3 regions of the Priestia sp. FW507-14D1A genome follow, and region 3 is predicted to be linked to each of the others. Evidence: predicted binding sites of a transcription regulator. Region 3 holds the regulator's gene; each other region holds the start of a gene.
What was found. The regulator Rex, encoded in region 3, represses fermentation and respiration genes when NADH is low (regulators of the CRP and FNR family bind a similar motif). The targets are predictions, from matches to a motif close to TTGTGAAATATTTCACAA.

Region 1 (5,099 bases), on a different contig from region 3:
AAGTCGAGGGATGGACGTCCTTATTGGACACACGGATTACGAAGAAACAACGGCTGAGCGTCAATTAAATGTTATGATGAACCATTGGTTTGATGGGGTCATTTTATTAGACTATGTAGCTGCTCAGCATCCGTTTGTAGATGTATTAAAACAATATCAAACGCCTTACGTTTCTCTTACAGGAGACGCCTCTTCTGCACTTTGGCCGATTGTACATGTAGATGATGCGGTGGGAATGCAGTTAGCTGTTGCTCACTTAACGGACCTTGGTCATAAGAATATAGGGTTCGTTGGAAAAGCTGTAAGCGGAGTCGAGCACCGTCTGTCTCTTTTTTATCAGTATGTACCGTCAGCAAACGCAAAGTTTGTGAAAGAAGATATGAATAACTCAGATGAACTATATCAGTTTATAAATGAGCTAGCTCATCATCCAGAGCCTCCAACTGCGCTTATTTGTGCTACGGATTACATCGCTCTGAAAGTGATACACTGTGCGTGGCAAAACGGGCTTCACGTTCCAGCAGATTTGTCTGTTATAGGGTTTGATGATATTACAGAAGCTAGTGAAGCGCATCCTCCACTAACAACTATCCGTCAACCGATGGAAAAAATGGCTGAAAAAGCAGTAAACCTCTTACTTCAGCAAATTCATGATCAGCAAGAAATAGATCAGATACAGTATAAAATGGCACCTGTATTAGTAGAGCGTGAGACCACAAAACGTATGAATTGATAAGGAATGTATATACTATTCCTGAAAGTGTGAGACAAAAAGTCCACACTTTTTTGCATTAACCATTGCGTCCACTTCCCTCTTTCTTATACACTGTATGCTGTAGGGGAAAAAACCAAGCTTTAATATGTTTGGAGCGATTTGATGACACAACAAAAATTAGATAAATATGAAATTATGGACGTTAGCTTACTAGCAGGTAAAATTATGTTAGAAAGTGGAGCAGAAACGTATCGAGTAGAAGACACAATGATGCGGATTGCAGCGTCTTACGGTATAAAAAAATCCCACAGCTATGTGACGCCAACAGGGATTATGTTTTCACTTGAAACGAAAGAACCGACGAAAACGAAGTTAATTCGTATTTCCGAACGAACGACGGATTTAAAAAAAGTAACCATGGTAAATAGCGTCTCAAGAACAATCAGTCAAGGAAACATCTCCTTGGAGGAAGCGTATGAAATGCTACAAGAAATTGAAGCAACGAACGTAGCTTTTCCACTATGGGTTCAACTTGCAGCTGCATCCATTTCTAGCGGATGCTTTTTAATCATGTTTCAAGGTTTATGGACGGACTTTATTCCAGCTATGTTTTCAGGAGGTCTCGGATTTTTAACCGTGGTGTATTTCCACCGTCTTATTCCGATTCGCTTTTTTGCTGAGTTTACCGCTTCGTTAGTTATTGGACTTTTATCAGCTCTCTTAGTCGCTTCAGGACTAGGCACGCAAATTGATAAAATTATTATTGGATCCGTTATGCCTCTCGTTCCTGGCTTATCCATTACCAATGCAGTGCGAGATTTAATGGCGGGACATTTACTGTCTGGATTATCAAAAGGAGCAGAAGCGTTTCTGACGGCATTCGCTATTGGTGCAGGTATTGCCATTGTATTTACGCTTCTATAGAAGGGAGGCATCATATGCATATCGTAGAGCAGATAATTACAAGTTTTATTGCTTCAGCAGCGTTTGGGATCATTTTTAATGTTCCACGTGAATCATTATTAAAAAGTGGCTTTGTCGGAATGATTGGCTGGCTCATTTACTATTTGCTAACGTTCTATGGCGTAGATGAAATTCCAAGCACAGTTGCATCGGCCTTCTTTATTGCTATTATTAGTCAAATTTACGCAAAAATTTACCGAACGCCGATCATTATTTTCACCGTAGCAGGTATTATTCCGCTAGTTCCAGGAGGAACAGCATACGATGCCATGCGTAACTTTGTAGAAAATAATTATAATGAAGCGATTAGTCTTGCAGCGAAAGCCTTTATGATTTCAGGTTCAATTGCCATTGGTATTGTGTTTTCTGAAGTCATCAACCAAATCATTCGTCAGTCTAAATTAAATGCCAAAGCAAAATATCGACCGTAGAGAAGCAAGCTCAAATCAGAGCGTGCTTTTTTTATGAAAAAAATAAAGAGAACCTTCACTTTTTTTGTCACAAGAAAGTCACGTTTTAGTCTAAAAACGTTCAAAAAATGTACGTGCACAGCTAAAAAAATAGACTATACTATGTAAATAGAAAGAGAGATATTACATATGTATGTGAAACACTGAGCATATCTCTCGAATTATTATGCTCAATGTTTCACAATGTAAGTAAAAGATACTCAGAAATGAGCAAAGTATCTATGGAAATGATGAATGTTCTTATATATGAAAGGAGAAAGAAGATGGATACAGTTATACTATCGCGTATTCAATTTGCATCAACGACGCTGTTTCATTTTATCTTTGTACCGCTATCTATCGGTCTTGTCTTTTTAGTAGCGATCATGGAAACGATGTACGTAGTAAAAAAAGATGAACAGTATAAAAAGATGGCAAAGTTTTGGGGGCACTTATTCCTGATTAACTTTGCTGTCGGAGTCGTAACAGGTATTTTACAAGAATTTCAGTTTGGCATGAACTGGTCAGAGTACTCAAGGTTTGTAGGAGATGTATTCGGTGCGCCGCTTGCTATTGAAGCACTGCTCGCGTTTTTTATGGAGTCCACTTTCCTTGGACTGTGGATTTTCGGGTGGGATCGTTTGCCTAAATGGCTGCACTGTCTATGTATTTGGCTTGTTAGTCTAGGTACTATTTTTTCGGCGTTCTTTATTTTAACGGCTAATTCTTTTATGCAGCATCCGGTTGGAATGGAGCTAAATAATGGCCGTTTAGAAATGAATGACTTCTTTAAATTGTTAACAAACGGTCAGCTGTGGGTTGAATTCCCTCATACCATTTTAGGTTCGTTTGCAACAGGCGCCTTTTTTATCACGGGTGTCAGTGCCATTATGCTCTTGAAGAAAAAACATTTGGCTTTTGCCAAAAAATCATTTCAAGTTGCCATTATTGTAGGGTTAGTTTCAGGTGTAGGAATTGCGTTATCTGGTCATGAACAGGCTGGATACTTAGTTAAAACACAGCCCATGAAAATGGCCGCAAGTGAAGGATTATGGGAAAACAGCGGAAGTCCAGGCGCTTGGACGGTAACAGCAAATATTCACCCCGATGAAAAGAAAAATACGGGAGAAATCAAAATACCTTATTTATTAAGCTTCTTATCATACGGGAAATTTTCAGGTTCCGTTCCTGGGATGAACGAGCTGCAGGAGCAGTATACGGCTAAATATGGAGCAGGAAATTATATTCCACCCGTTCGGACAACATTTTGGAGTTTCCGCATTATGGCTGGTCTAGGTGGCGTATTATGTGCATTAGGCATTTGGGGCACGTACTTGCTTTCTCGTAAAAAACTTCAGGAGAGCAAACTATTTTTACGTATTATGACGATTGCCATTGCCTTTCCGTTCCTTGGAAGCTCAGCAGGTTGGATTATGACAGAGATTGGCCGCCAGCCTTGGGTTGTATTTGGCTATATGAAAACGGAAGATGCCGTGTCTCCTGGTGTAACAGCAGGTGAATTGCTGTTTTCTATTATCTCGTTTTCATTCTTTTATTTAATTTTAGCTGTGATTATGGTGTTCTTGTTCGTTAAAGAAATTAAAAAAGGTCCAGATCACGATCACGAAGCACATACAAAAGTAGTATCAACTGATCCGTTTACAAAGGAGGGATACAATGTTTTCTCTTAATGAATTCTGGTATTTACTAGTATCCATTCTGTTTGTTGGTTTTATCTTTTTAGAAGGCTTTGATTTTGGTATTGGAATGGTGTCTCGTTTTTTAGGAAGAAACGACTTAGAGCGACGAGCTTTTATTAATACAATCGGTCCTTTTTGGGATGCAAATGAAGTTTGGCTAATTTCAGCAATCGGTGCTATGTTTGCTGCTTTTCCAAACTGGTATGCAACGCTATTAAGCGGGTCATATATTCTTTTTGTTCTTCTTTTGCTTTCGCTGATTGGCCGCGGTGTAGCATTTGAATTTCGAGGGAAAGTTGAAAAACAAGCGTGGAAAAATGCATGGGATTGGGTTATCTTCTTTGGAAGTCTTTTTCCACCGCTCATTTTTGGTATCTTATTTTCAGCGCTAATGAAAGGACTGCCTGTTGAGCGCAACATGCAAATGAATGCCGCCTTTTCGGATATTGTTAATCTATATACCATCACAGGCGGCGTTACGTTAACAATGCTTTGCTTATGGCACGGACTTATCTTTGCCACGATCCGTACGATGGACGATATTAGAGATCGTTCACGTAAGGTCGCTATGAAGCTTTTGCCTGTAAATGCCTTATTACTTCTTATCTTTTCAGGCATGACGTTTTTTGAAACAGATATATTCAGTAATCATAGCCGCTTGATGCTATATACATTTTTCATCGGTATTTTCGTGTATTTACTAGCAGGATTTTTCCTTACACGTAAAAAAGATGGATGGGCATTTGCTATGTCTGGCTTAATTTTAATTTTATCAATTTCCTCTATATTTGCAGGATTGTTTCCAACCGTTTTGGTTAGTTCAATCAATGAAAGCTATAGTTTAACGATTCATAATGCAGCATCAGGGAATTATTCCTTAAAAATTATGTCTTACGCTGCTATTGGATTACTGCCTTTTGTGTTAGGTTATCAAATTTGGAGCTACTACGTTTTCAGAAAACGTGTAGATCATAAGGAGCATATGGAGTATTAATGGGTAGAAATTTAATGGTTTACAACGGAATAAAAATGGTTCTTGCCATGTTAATAGGGCTTATTACTATTCAAAGTGTAGCCATTATTTTTCAAGCTAAGTGGCTCGCCGAAGTAATTACTGCTCTTTTTCATGGTGAAAGTTTAACTTCGCAGACAAAAGCAATCGGATTGTTTTTGTCTGCCTTTATGATTCGTCAGATCGTAGGTTTTATAATAAAAAAAACAGCATATCAATTTGGAGTCAAAACGACGCAGGAACTTCGTTTGATAGTCATG
Region 2 (5,099 bases), on a different contig from region 3:
AAAGGTAACAAATAATAAAAAAGAAACGATTACTTATCTAAAAGAAAGGGTAAGTGATAGTAAAAAATAACCACTTCCTAATTATGGTTCTTTGATTCGTTCTGCTTATGACTCTCCCATTATAAGTATGATAGTATCGAACATGTATAAAACATAGGTTATAACATAACTAAAAGGGTGTGCGACAATGAAAAAACGTACGAAGACCATTATTGCAGTCATTGCAGGAGCTGCTATTTTAATAGGAGGAATATGGATGATAAACGAAAGCCGATACCCAAACGTCCCTGCTTTTGATGATCACTTTACGCGTGAATTCTTAAACAAAGATAAAAAAGTAGACGATGGTTTTTATGAGTTTAAGTCGAAGACAGGACAGTATACGATGTGGTTTCCGGAGGAGTATCAGTTGTTGCATGAAAATGAGCAACAGTATGTAAGGGATGGAGATTTTTATGAAAGATGGAAAGCTTCATCCGTTAAGAATAAAGAAGAAAATCAGTTGAACTATTTACAAGTAAAGTTATCAGAGAGCAATCCTGATGATGAATCTATTTACGTGGAGAGTTTATTTAAAGATGAGTTTGGAGTAAATAATCCTCAAAAGTGGGAAACAGCTAATACACGTATATACTTTGATACAGGATATCTTTATTTTAAGGGAACAGAAGAACATGTTATCTATGATAAAAATAAACATGCTCCTAATACATATATAGCATACGTAGCAGATAAGAAGTCTAGTAAAGTAATAGAATTATGGTTCGATGACAGCCTAAATAATCAAGTTGGTAGGGAATCTGACAAAAAAGATTGGTTTGTAAAAGTACTGAATAGTATTCATTTTAAAGAGGGAAAGAAGCATGAATGATAAATGCATTTTAGATGATAGTTTAAGAAATAAAATAACTCAACTTGAATATAAAAACTTATCTAATAAAGAAAAAGAAATTAAAGAGATATACAAAAAACATACAGGGAGAGAAATTCCTAATTTTGAAATTTACAGTAGCTCAGAGATGGGGATTGGAAAAAAGTCTGGATTTGACGGAGCTGCTATTCATTTTTATGATAAACAAAGAAATATTAACGAAGTCTATTATATTTTTAGAGGCACTGAGCCGTCTAAGGACTTTGGAGATGTTGTTTATGATGCTTTAGGTGTTGGAGCTGGAAAAAATAATGCACAGATTAACGATGCAGTAAAGATGTATAAAAAAGTAGAGGCAAATTTAAAAGGCTCCAATGTGAAAGTAAAAAGATATGGCGATGGGCATTCTTTGGGAGGCCACCTTATAGTAACATTGAGCTTGATAACGAAGAATTTTACAGGTGTAAGGGGCCTAAATGATGCACCTGTTAATGTAAAGCAACTAGTGGAGCTTGATCAGACCTTTGCAAGGTACGTGGAGCATCAAGTAGGCAGAGAAAATAAAATATCTGCTAAAAGGCTAACAGAACTAGCCAACATCTACTATGAGAGACAAAAAGCTGCTATCAGCCATACTTGGGTGAAAGGTGAACCAATGCATGCACAATCGTTTCCTGGCAGCTGGTATGCAGGTAACAAAGTGACGATGCTTGGAGATTTAGATACAGAAGAAATGATTAACATTGGGAAATATCCTTTTCAGACAGAAGCAAAATGGAACCCAGTGTATATGATAGACCAATTTCGCTATAATCTTGGAGTAAAAACGATACTAGGTGGCTTAGGCTTTGTTAATGGTCATGTGAAACAAGAAACGTTGCTTAACCTGCCAGAAACACGTGATCAATATCTTGAGAGTGTAAAAAGATATCCTTTTCTTCATTTTGGAGAGATTAAAGCAGGTATAGGAGTAGGTGCAGCAGCAATGGTAAATACATTTACTAGCCCTGGAGCAACATTTCAGCTTATTAAAGGAATATCTCAAAGTAAACAAGCAAAACTCCACGGAATTAATTATGTTGTCAAATGCACAGAAGCTAATGCTATGAAGACATATTATCAGGTTTTTGATTCAGGATCTCAGGAAGAAATCTTGCTAGATTATGAACAAATGAAGAAGTTTGTTTATTACTGTGCTAATGCTATTAAAGACAAAGAAGCAAACTTAAATACACTAAAGCAGTATTTACATAGTGAAATTAACGAAGTCTTCGAAGCTAAGAAGAAAAAGTTAAAAATGAAAATATCCAGAGAAGAAGCTTCTCCCCAGTCATTTATGGAAAAGGCAGATAAAGACGGCGCTACTCTCGCATGGTTTGGACAAAAGCGTGTGGCTGAAAAAGTGACGTTTGATAAAACGTTTGACCCGCTAGACGATAGTGTATTTACCCCTGTTGAAGAGATTATTTCTTCTATTCAAGAGGAAGTTACATACTATCAAAAGTTTCTTGAAGCGTTCTTTCAAAATTTCGAGAAGATGATGGAAGCAGACGAATCGGTAGCTTCAGATATTAAAAGCATGAAAGAAGTAGTAGGGGGGATTTAATTGTTTGATTTCGATTTTACACACACAGGAACAACGAGTGGTAAATACACGTTCCAATTTGATGGTGATGACTTCAAGGATGAGCAGGCAAAAAGGATTAAAGAGTTAATCAAGAAGGATCAAGAAGTGAATGAAAAGCTTTGGCATGCTAAAAGCTATTTAGAAAACCAAACGGGTGAGTTTGCGGATGCGGTTAAAAGTAAATTAGAAGCAGCTGAGCGGGGATATACGCTACGAGCTCAGCAGTATGATACTGGAGCATTTCAGCATATTATGAGTTTTATGCATTCTGTTAAAGATATGAATAAGAGAGAGTACGAAATTCGATATAAAGAATCAATGGATGAAAGTGAATTAACATAAGGGATACTGCTATTCCTCAGACAGTGGTCTGAGGGATTTTTATATGTTGAACAATTTACATTAAGTCCTATTTATTTCAAAAGAGTAATAAAGGGAGTGTAGGACAATGAAAAAACGTACGAAGACCCTTTCCGCAATCATTATAGGAGTTGCTATTTTAATAGGAGGAATATGGCTGATAAACGAAAGCCGCTACCCAAACGTCCCTGCTTTTGATGATCACTTTACGCGTGAATTCTTAAACAAAGATAAAAAAGTAGATGATGGTTTTTATGAGTTTGAGTCCAAGACAGGGCAGTATACGATGTGGTTTCCGGAGGAGTATACATTACTGAGTGAAAATGGTGATTACGCTAAAGATAATAAAGATTTTGAACAATGGGAAGCTGTTCCCTCAACAAGTGAAACCAAAGAGTATAGAGGAGCTATATATGTCAGGATGGCTAAAGATCACAAGGGAAATTACCAAGATTATCTTGAAAGCTTTTTTAAAGATCATTTAATTTCTGAACAGCCAAAGCTTATTAAAACAGGTAAAACTGAAATTTATTTTTCAAGTGCTCATTTTGAGATAAATGAAAAGAATCAAGTAGTAGAAGATATTAAGCAAGAACCCAATAGCTTTTATGCATATATTATAGATAAAGCTTCTAACAAAGTAATTGAATTTTCTTTTGAAACGAGCGGATTTAAAAATAAACAATTTGAGGAAGAGAAACAGAGAAAATGGTTAATGAAAATCTTAAGAAGTGTTCAATTTTACGGTTAAGTTAGCTATACATCACGAAGCAATTTCGGGTAATAGTATTCGGTAAAAACTATTTAATAATAGGAAAAGAAGTTTGTTTCAAATAATGAAGAAGGGTGTGCAGCTATGAAACAGCATACAAAGACTATTATCGTAGTAATTACAGGGGCAACTATTTTAATAGGCGGAATATGGATCATAAATGAAAGCCGCTACCCAAATGTTCCAGCTTTTAAAGATCATTTCACTCGTGAGTTTTTGAATAAAGATAAAAAAGTAGACGATGGGTTTTATGAGTTTAAGTCGAAGACTGGACAGTATGCGATGTGGTTTCCAGAGGAGTATCGATTAATACATGAAAATGATGAAGATTATGTCGTAAGTGGAAAAATGTACGAAAGATGGGTAGCAGCTTATACCAAAGAGCATAAAAAGGAACATCAAATTAATTCTATCAGTTTAAAATTTTCAGAAGGAAGAGATCCAGGAGATGAATCTTTTAGCGTAGAAAGTCTTATGAAGAATCGTTTTAATGTAAGTGAACCAAAGGTAATAGAAACTTCTAATACTAGAATTTACTATCAATCTGCTTACATTTATTTTAAAGGGCCCGAGAAGCATGTGATAAATGACAGTAAAGAACATGTCCCAAATACATACGTAGCTTATGTGGCTGATAAGGAATCGACAAAGGTCATTCAATTATCAATGGATCAGGTTGGAGATTTTATAGAAGATAGTAACTTGGAAAAGAATACATGGGTTTTAAATATGTTAAAGAGTATCCATTTTAGAGCAGAAAATAACGGAGATGCCAGAAGATGAAAAAGCATACTAAGACTATCATTGCACTCATTATAGGAGTAACTATTTTAATAGGCGGGGTATGGATAATAAATGAAAGACGCTATCCAAATGTTCCGGCTTTTAATAATCACTTCACGCGTAAGTTCTTGAACAAAGATAAAAAAGTGGACGACGGGTTTTATGAGTTTGAGTCAAAGACAGGACAGTATACGATGTGGTTTCCAGAGGAGTATCAAATCATACATAAGGATGCTTCGGATTATGTTAAAGACTATACATATTATGAATTCTTGAAAGCTGCTAACAATAGCCACGATGGATATAAAGGATATATTGATATTGAGCTGTCTGAGAAAAAAACTAATAAAGAAAAGATATATGTAGAGGGCTTATTTAAAAACCGTTTTCATATTAATGATCCTCAAAAATTACAGACAGATACAACAAAAATTTATTACGATAGCGCGTATATCTATTTTAAAGGCACAGATAAAAGAGTAATTACGGATTTTAATAAACGTACGCCAAGTACATATGCAGGCTATATTGCGGATAAAAACTCTGAGCAGGTAATCGAATTTTATTTTGATAGTACAGAACAACTTTCTGAAAAATCAGCAGAAGAACGTGAGGAATGGATTATAAAGATATTAAAGAGTATTACCTTTAAAATAGAATAAAAACAAGGTCTACTCATTCTGTTT
Region 3 (5,099 bases):
CGAGTGCTAACACAATTATTATATTAAAACAAAGTGGGTTTTTTTTGCAAGTATTAAACAAAAAAAATTTAAAATTTACGAAAACTACATATAATAGTCTTAGATTTCGACGATTTTGAGAAATAAAGCATTCTTTTCTCTGTTCAATAATATGTATGTTACAATACGAGCAAGAAGAAATTACTAACTTTACAGTACTTCTTCGACATATATACATAAAAACCTTTTAAAGGAGTATAGAAGATTGGAAAAACGTTATTGGTATGTTATCCTCACCTACATCCTTATGCAGTTTTCAGGAGTTGTTGGTATACCGCTGTTAAAATTAACAGGAATGTTTGAGCAATATCCAGTTCGAACAGCGAATGTCATGCTTTTGACTTATTGGACCATCATCAGCTTTATCCTTGGTTTACTTATTGTCTTACTGCTGCTGCGTCGTGACATGTCCATGCGTATAGAACATGCTGGAAAAACGATTGCTGTTGTCTGGTCAGTCCTTGGGGTGTTTCTCGCTATGGCTGGTCAAGCTGTAGCAGGTATGATCGAACACGCTCTTGGCATTACCCAAGTATCTGAAAACACACAAAATATTGTTAACCTTGTTAAAGCAACACCGTTCCTTATTGTCGTTACGTCTGTTATTGGACCAATACTAGAAGAGATTATTTTCCGAAAGATTATTTTCGGCTCTCTTCACAAACGATACAATTTCTTTATCTCTGCATTTATTAGTTCCCTTATTTTCGCTGCGGTACACTGGGATTTTAAACATTTACTTGTGTATACAGCCATGGGATTTGTATTTGCATTCCTTTATGCAAGAACAAGACTAATTGTTGTACCTATTATTGCTCATGTTTTGATGAATACAATCGTTATTTTATCTCAAACTATTTTTGCAGATAAAATTATAGAAATGCAAAAACAAGCAGAACAAATGCAGTTTATTTTTGGAGGCATGTTTTTATGAAGAATATCCCTTTAACACGAGGGTTTATTTATATTATTATGGGGATTTTATTTACTTACTTGGCAATTCAAAATGCTCAGGAAACCATTTGGAATTTCCCCACAATCTTATTTGCACTCGTAGCCGCATTCGATTTCAGGTTTGCGGTTCGCATCTTTATCTTGCACTACAAAATTAAAAAATTGCAGCAGCAATATAAAAATCAAGATGATTCATCTAAATAAAAAAACCACTGTTTCAGTGGTTTTTTTACATACTAACATCTTCTCTTTCTTGCTCTGCCCTTGCCTTTAACACTTTGCGATACGAAATGCGGGAAATAATGATGCTGATTTCATACAAAATTAAGAGCGGCACTGTCACCATCATGTGCGAGAGCAATTCTGGTGGTGTAATAAGTGCGGCAATAACTAGCAGTACGAAATAGGCATACTTTCGAATTTGAGATAAAAACATAGGCGTGATAATTCCTAATCGCGTCAAAAACATGACGACAACAGGAAGCTGAAACAACAGCCCAAAAGGCAGTGTGAGCTGCATTAAAAAAGAAAAGTATTCATTAATGCCAATCACTTGGTTTACATTCAGCTCATCAGAAACGCGCGTCATAAAATCGACGACAAATGGAAACAACACAAAATAAGAAAAAGAGACACCGCCGATAAAGAGAAAAATGGAAACAGGAATATATCCAAGCGTTACCTTACGCTCTTTTTCATATAAACCAGGACTAATAAATGCCCAAAGTTGATACAGTGCAACAGGAGCTGCAAGTACACAGCCGATAATAACAGCAAACTGCATATAAATCTTAACTGGATCTGTTAGCCTAAATGCATTCATCGTTAAATTTTTTGCCTCATCAGCATGCTGTAAATAGACAATAACCTTATCCGCTATAAAAAAGCCGCCAATTGTGGCAATCACAAAGAAAAATAAAACAATTAAAATGCGCTTTCGCAGCTCTCCTATATGATCATATATTGACATTTCTTGTTCGGTCATACTATGATCACCCTTTTACTCTTTGTCATCTACTTGACGCTGTTTATCTTTTTCACGATCTTCTGAGGCACCGCTAGCGGCATGCTTAAACTCTCTAAGCGTTTGCCCGACTGATCTTCCTAGCTCCGGTAACCGTTTCGGTCCAAAAATAAGCAGTGCTACAATCGCAATAATAATCCAACTGCCTGCTCCAATCCCCATATTCCCACTCTCCTTATTAATTTAGACTTAAGGAAATCGTAACATAGTCCGCCTTATTCAACAGGATAATTTTTCAAAAAGTAGACGAGCGACTGTAATTCTACAGCAAGATCAATATGATGCAGTCGAATCTCATCCGGTACGTTTAAGCGTGCAGGAGTAAAGTTTAAAATTCCTTTAATTCCGCAACTCACTAAACGATCGGTAATTTGCTGAGCAACAGTGGCTGGAACGGTTAAAATCGCTACTGAGATGTCATCACTCATATAATCTTCCAATTGGTCAAGATGATAGACGGGCACGTCGCCTACTTTTGTACCGACTTTATCTTCTATCACATCAAAAGCGCACTCAATTTTGGTGTTATTATTTTTAATAAAATTATAATTTAAAAAGGCCGTTCCCAGATTCCCTACGCCAATCAGTGCTACTTTCGTTACTTCATCTTGGTCTAACGTTTTACGGAAAAATGTAAGTAAATAATTCACATTGTAGCCGTATCCCTTTTTCCCTAATGCTCCAAAGTAAGAAAAATCCCGGCGAATAGTAGCAGAATCAACTTTCACTGCCTCACTTAACTCCGCTGACGAAACACGCTGTTTACCAGAAGCATGCAAGTTTTTTAAAAAACGATAATAAAGCGGCAATCGTTTAGCCGTTGCTTGTGGTATTTTTAATTGTTCAGTGTTCACGTTGTACCCCCTCAGTTCATGTATGTCATTACTAACATTTTCAAGTCATATTGCATTACCTTTCACAAAGCCTCAACCGCCTTGAGGTAGCGCTTCCAATTCTCTCTCTTTTCTCTTGTTTTATATATACTCCGCTTCACACCCCGACCCCTTTTGTCTATCCAGCACTACTTAAAGTCGGTAGCTAGAACGAAGTAATTAGCTCTTCAAAGGATCCGTTTGTTAGTCATGACGGGTTTTCTACATCCATCATATATAAGTTCAGAGATGCACTTATCTCTTATTTTAACATAGTATCCTGTATAAAATGTGCAGGTAAAATCATTTTATTTCATGAATCAAAACATTCGCTTCATCATTTGTCCTTGTCTCTCTACAAATTACAAACGCTTGTAGGAAGAACTTGTAGTTGAAAATATGTTAAAATACACTATGGATATACTACTAGAGGTGAAAAAATGATTATTCTACAATTGAACGGTATTACAAAATACTATGGGGCAGAACCCATTTTATCGAATATAAAGTTAGAAGTACAATCAAAAGACCGCATTGCCCTAGTGGGACGAAACGGTGCTGGTAAATCAACTTTATTAAAAATTATTGCTGAGCAGCTTTCTTATGACAGCGGAGAAATTATTAAACCTAAAGGTGTTTCCATTGATTATATGGGACAAGATACAGTTCTTGAGTCAACACTCTCCATATGGGAAGAAATGATGACGGTCTTTGCTCCGTTAAAGAAGATGGAAAAAGAATTACGTACGCTTGAAACGAAGATGGGCGATCCAGACATTTTTAATGATTCAGTTCAATACGAAAAACTAACCAAAGAGTACGATCAGCTTCAAGTAACGTTCAAAGATTCAGGCGGCTATCAATATGAAGCGGATACACGATCTATTCTTCACGGTTTCCGTTTCTCAAACTTTGACTATAGCACCCCTATTTCCTCCTTGAGCGGTGGACAAAAAACGCGCTTGGCTCTTGCAAAACTGCTTTTAACAAAGCCAGACTTGCTTATTCTGGATGAGCCTACCAACCACTTAGATATTGAAACTTTAGCATGGCTGGAACAGTTTCTGCAAGGGTATGAAGGAGCTATTTTAATTGTTTCACACGATCGTTACTTCCTTGATAAGGTCGTAAATCAAGTGTATGAAGTCACACAAAAAACAACGGTCAAGTACACGGGCAACTACTCTAAATACCTTGTACAAAAAGCAGAGCGATATGAAAAAGAGTTGCGTCAGTACGAAAAACAGCAAGATGAAGTCGCAAAACTGAATGATTTTATTCAGCGAAACATCGCCCGCGCATCGACTACAAAACGTGCGCAAAGCAGACGTAAGCAGCTCGATCGAATGGAGTTAATAAATCGACCTAACGACGGCGAAAAATCGGCTAGTTTTTCGTTTGAAATTGAGCGTCAAAGCGGAAATGAAGTCTTAAATCTCGAAAACGTGTCTATCGGATATGATGAAAACAAATACGTCGTCCAAGACGCAAACCTTCGGATTAAAAAAGGTGAAAGCCTTGCGTTGGTTGGCCCTAATGGAGTTGGGAAATCTACGTTATTAAAAGGTATTGTGGATAAACTAAGCTTCAAGACTGGAACCATTTCTTTTGGCTCAAACGTAATGGTTGGTTATTACGACCAAGAGCAAGCTAATTTAACGTCTAATAAAACCGTTTTAAATGAGCTTTGGGATGACTACCCATCCAAACCTGAAAAAGAAATTCGTACAGCGCTTGGAAATTTTCTGTTTTCAGGTGATGATGTACTGAAAATCGTTTCGACGCTTAGCGGTGGTGAAAAAGCACGTTTGGCTCTTGCGAAGCTTATGCTTCAAAAAGCTAATTTCTTAATTTTAGATGAACCTACTAACCATCTTGATTTAGATAGTAAACAAGTACTCGAGAATGCGTTAATTGATTACCCAGGGACTCTATTATTTGTTTCACATGACCGTTATTTTATTAATCGTATTGCAAACAAAATAGCAGAGCTATCTCCTGAAGGGGTAGAAGAATTTCTTGGAGATTATGACTATTATGTAGAAAAGAAAGCAGAAATAGAGGAAATCAAAGAATTAGAAAATATAAAAGCAAACGAAGAACGCACGGTAAAAGTAGATAAACAGTCCTATAAACAAGATAAAGAACAAAAGAAATTGATGAGGCAGCGAACGCGCCGCATTGAAGAAATTGAAACTGAAGTAAACAAA

Region 1: a site for Rex is predicted at 2,315-2,332, ahead of AC3WJG_RS15985 (cytochrome ubiquinol oxidase subunit I). Genes of this name have one in related genera too.
Region 2: a site for Rex is predicted at 2,884-2,901, ahead of AC3WJG_RS11420 (YvcA-related protein). Genes of this name have one in related genera too.

What each region holds. Positions count from the first base shown of each region.
Region 1 covers NZ_JBYSWQ010000004.1:60,139-65,237, forward strand. The annotation lists gene AC3WJG_RS15970 (LacI family DNA-binding transcriptional regulator) at 1-733, shown strand, start outside; gene AC3WJG_RS15975 (threonine/serine exporter family protein) at 878-1,639, shown strand; gene AC3WJG_RS15980 (threonine/serine exporter family protein) at 1,654-2,109, shown strand; gene AC3WJG_RS15985 (cytochrome ubiquinol oxidase subunit I) at 2,412-3,818, shown strand; gene cydB (cytochrome d ubiquinol oxidase subunit II) at 3,805-4,821, shown strand; gene cydD (thiol reductant ABC exporter subunit CydD) at 4,821-5,099, shown strand, end outside.
Region 2 covers NZ_JBYSWQ010000002.1:596,057-601,155, reverse strand. The annotation lists gene AC3WJG_RS11435 (YvcA-related protein) at 188-871, shown strand; gene AC3WJG_RS11430 (DUF6792 domain-containing protein) at 864-2,477, shown strand; gene AC3WJG_RS11425 (hypothetical protein) at 2,478-2,840, shown strand; gene AC3WJG_RS11420 (YvcA-related protein) at 2,947-3,609, shown strand; gene AC3WJG_RS11415 (YvcA-related protein) at 3,715-4,413, shown strand; gene AC3WJG_RS11410 (YvcA-related protein) at 4,410-5,075, shown strand.
Region 3 covers NZ_JBYSWQ010000020.1:10,415-15,513, forward strand. The annotation lists gene AC3WJG_RS26305 (CPBP family intramembrane glutamic endopeptidase) at 245-973, shown strand; gene AC3WJG_RS26310 (YdiK family protein) at 970-1,197, shown strand; gene tatC (twin-arginine translocase subunit TatC) at 1,223-1,978, opposite strand; gene tatA (twin-arginine translocase TatA/TatE family subunit) at 1,994-2,179, opposite strand; gene AC3WJG_RS26325 (redox-sensing transcriptional repressor Rex) at 2,233-2,871, opposite strand; gene AC3WJG_RS26330 (ABC-F family ATP-binding cassette domain-containing protein) at 3,330-5,099, shown strand, end outside.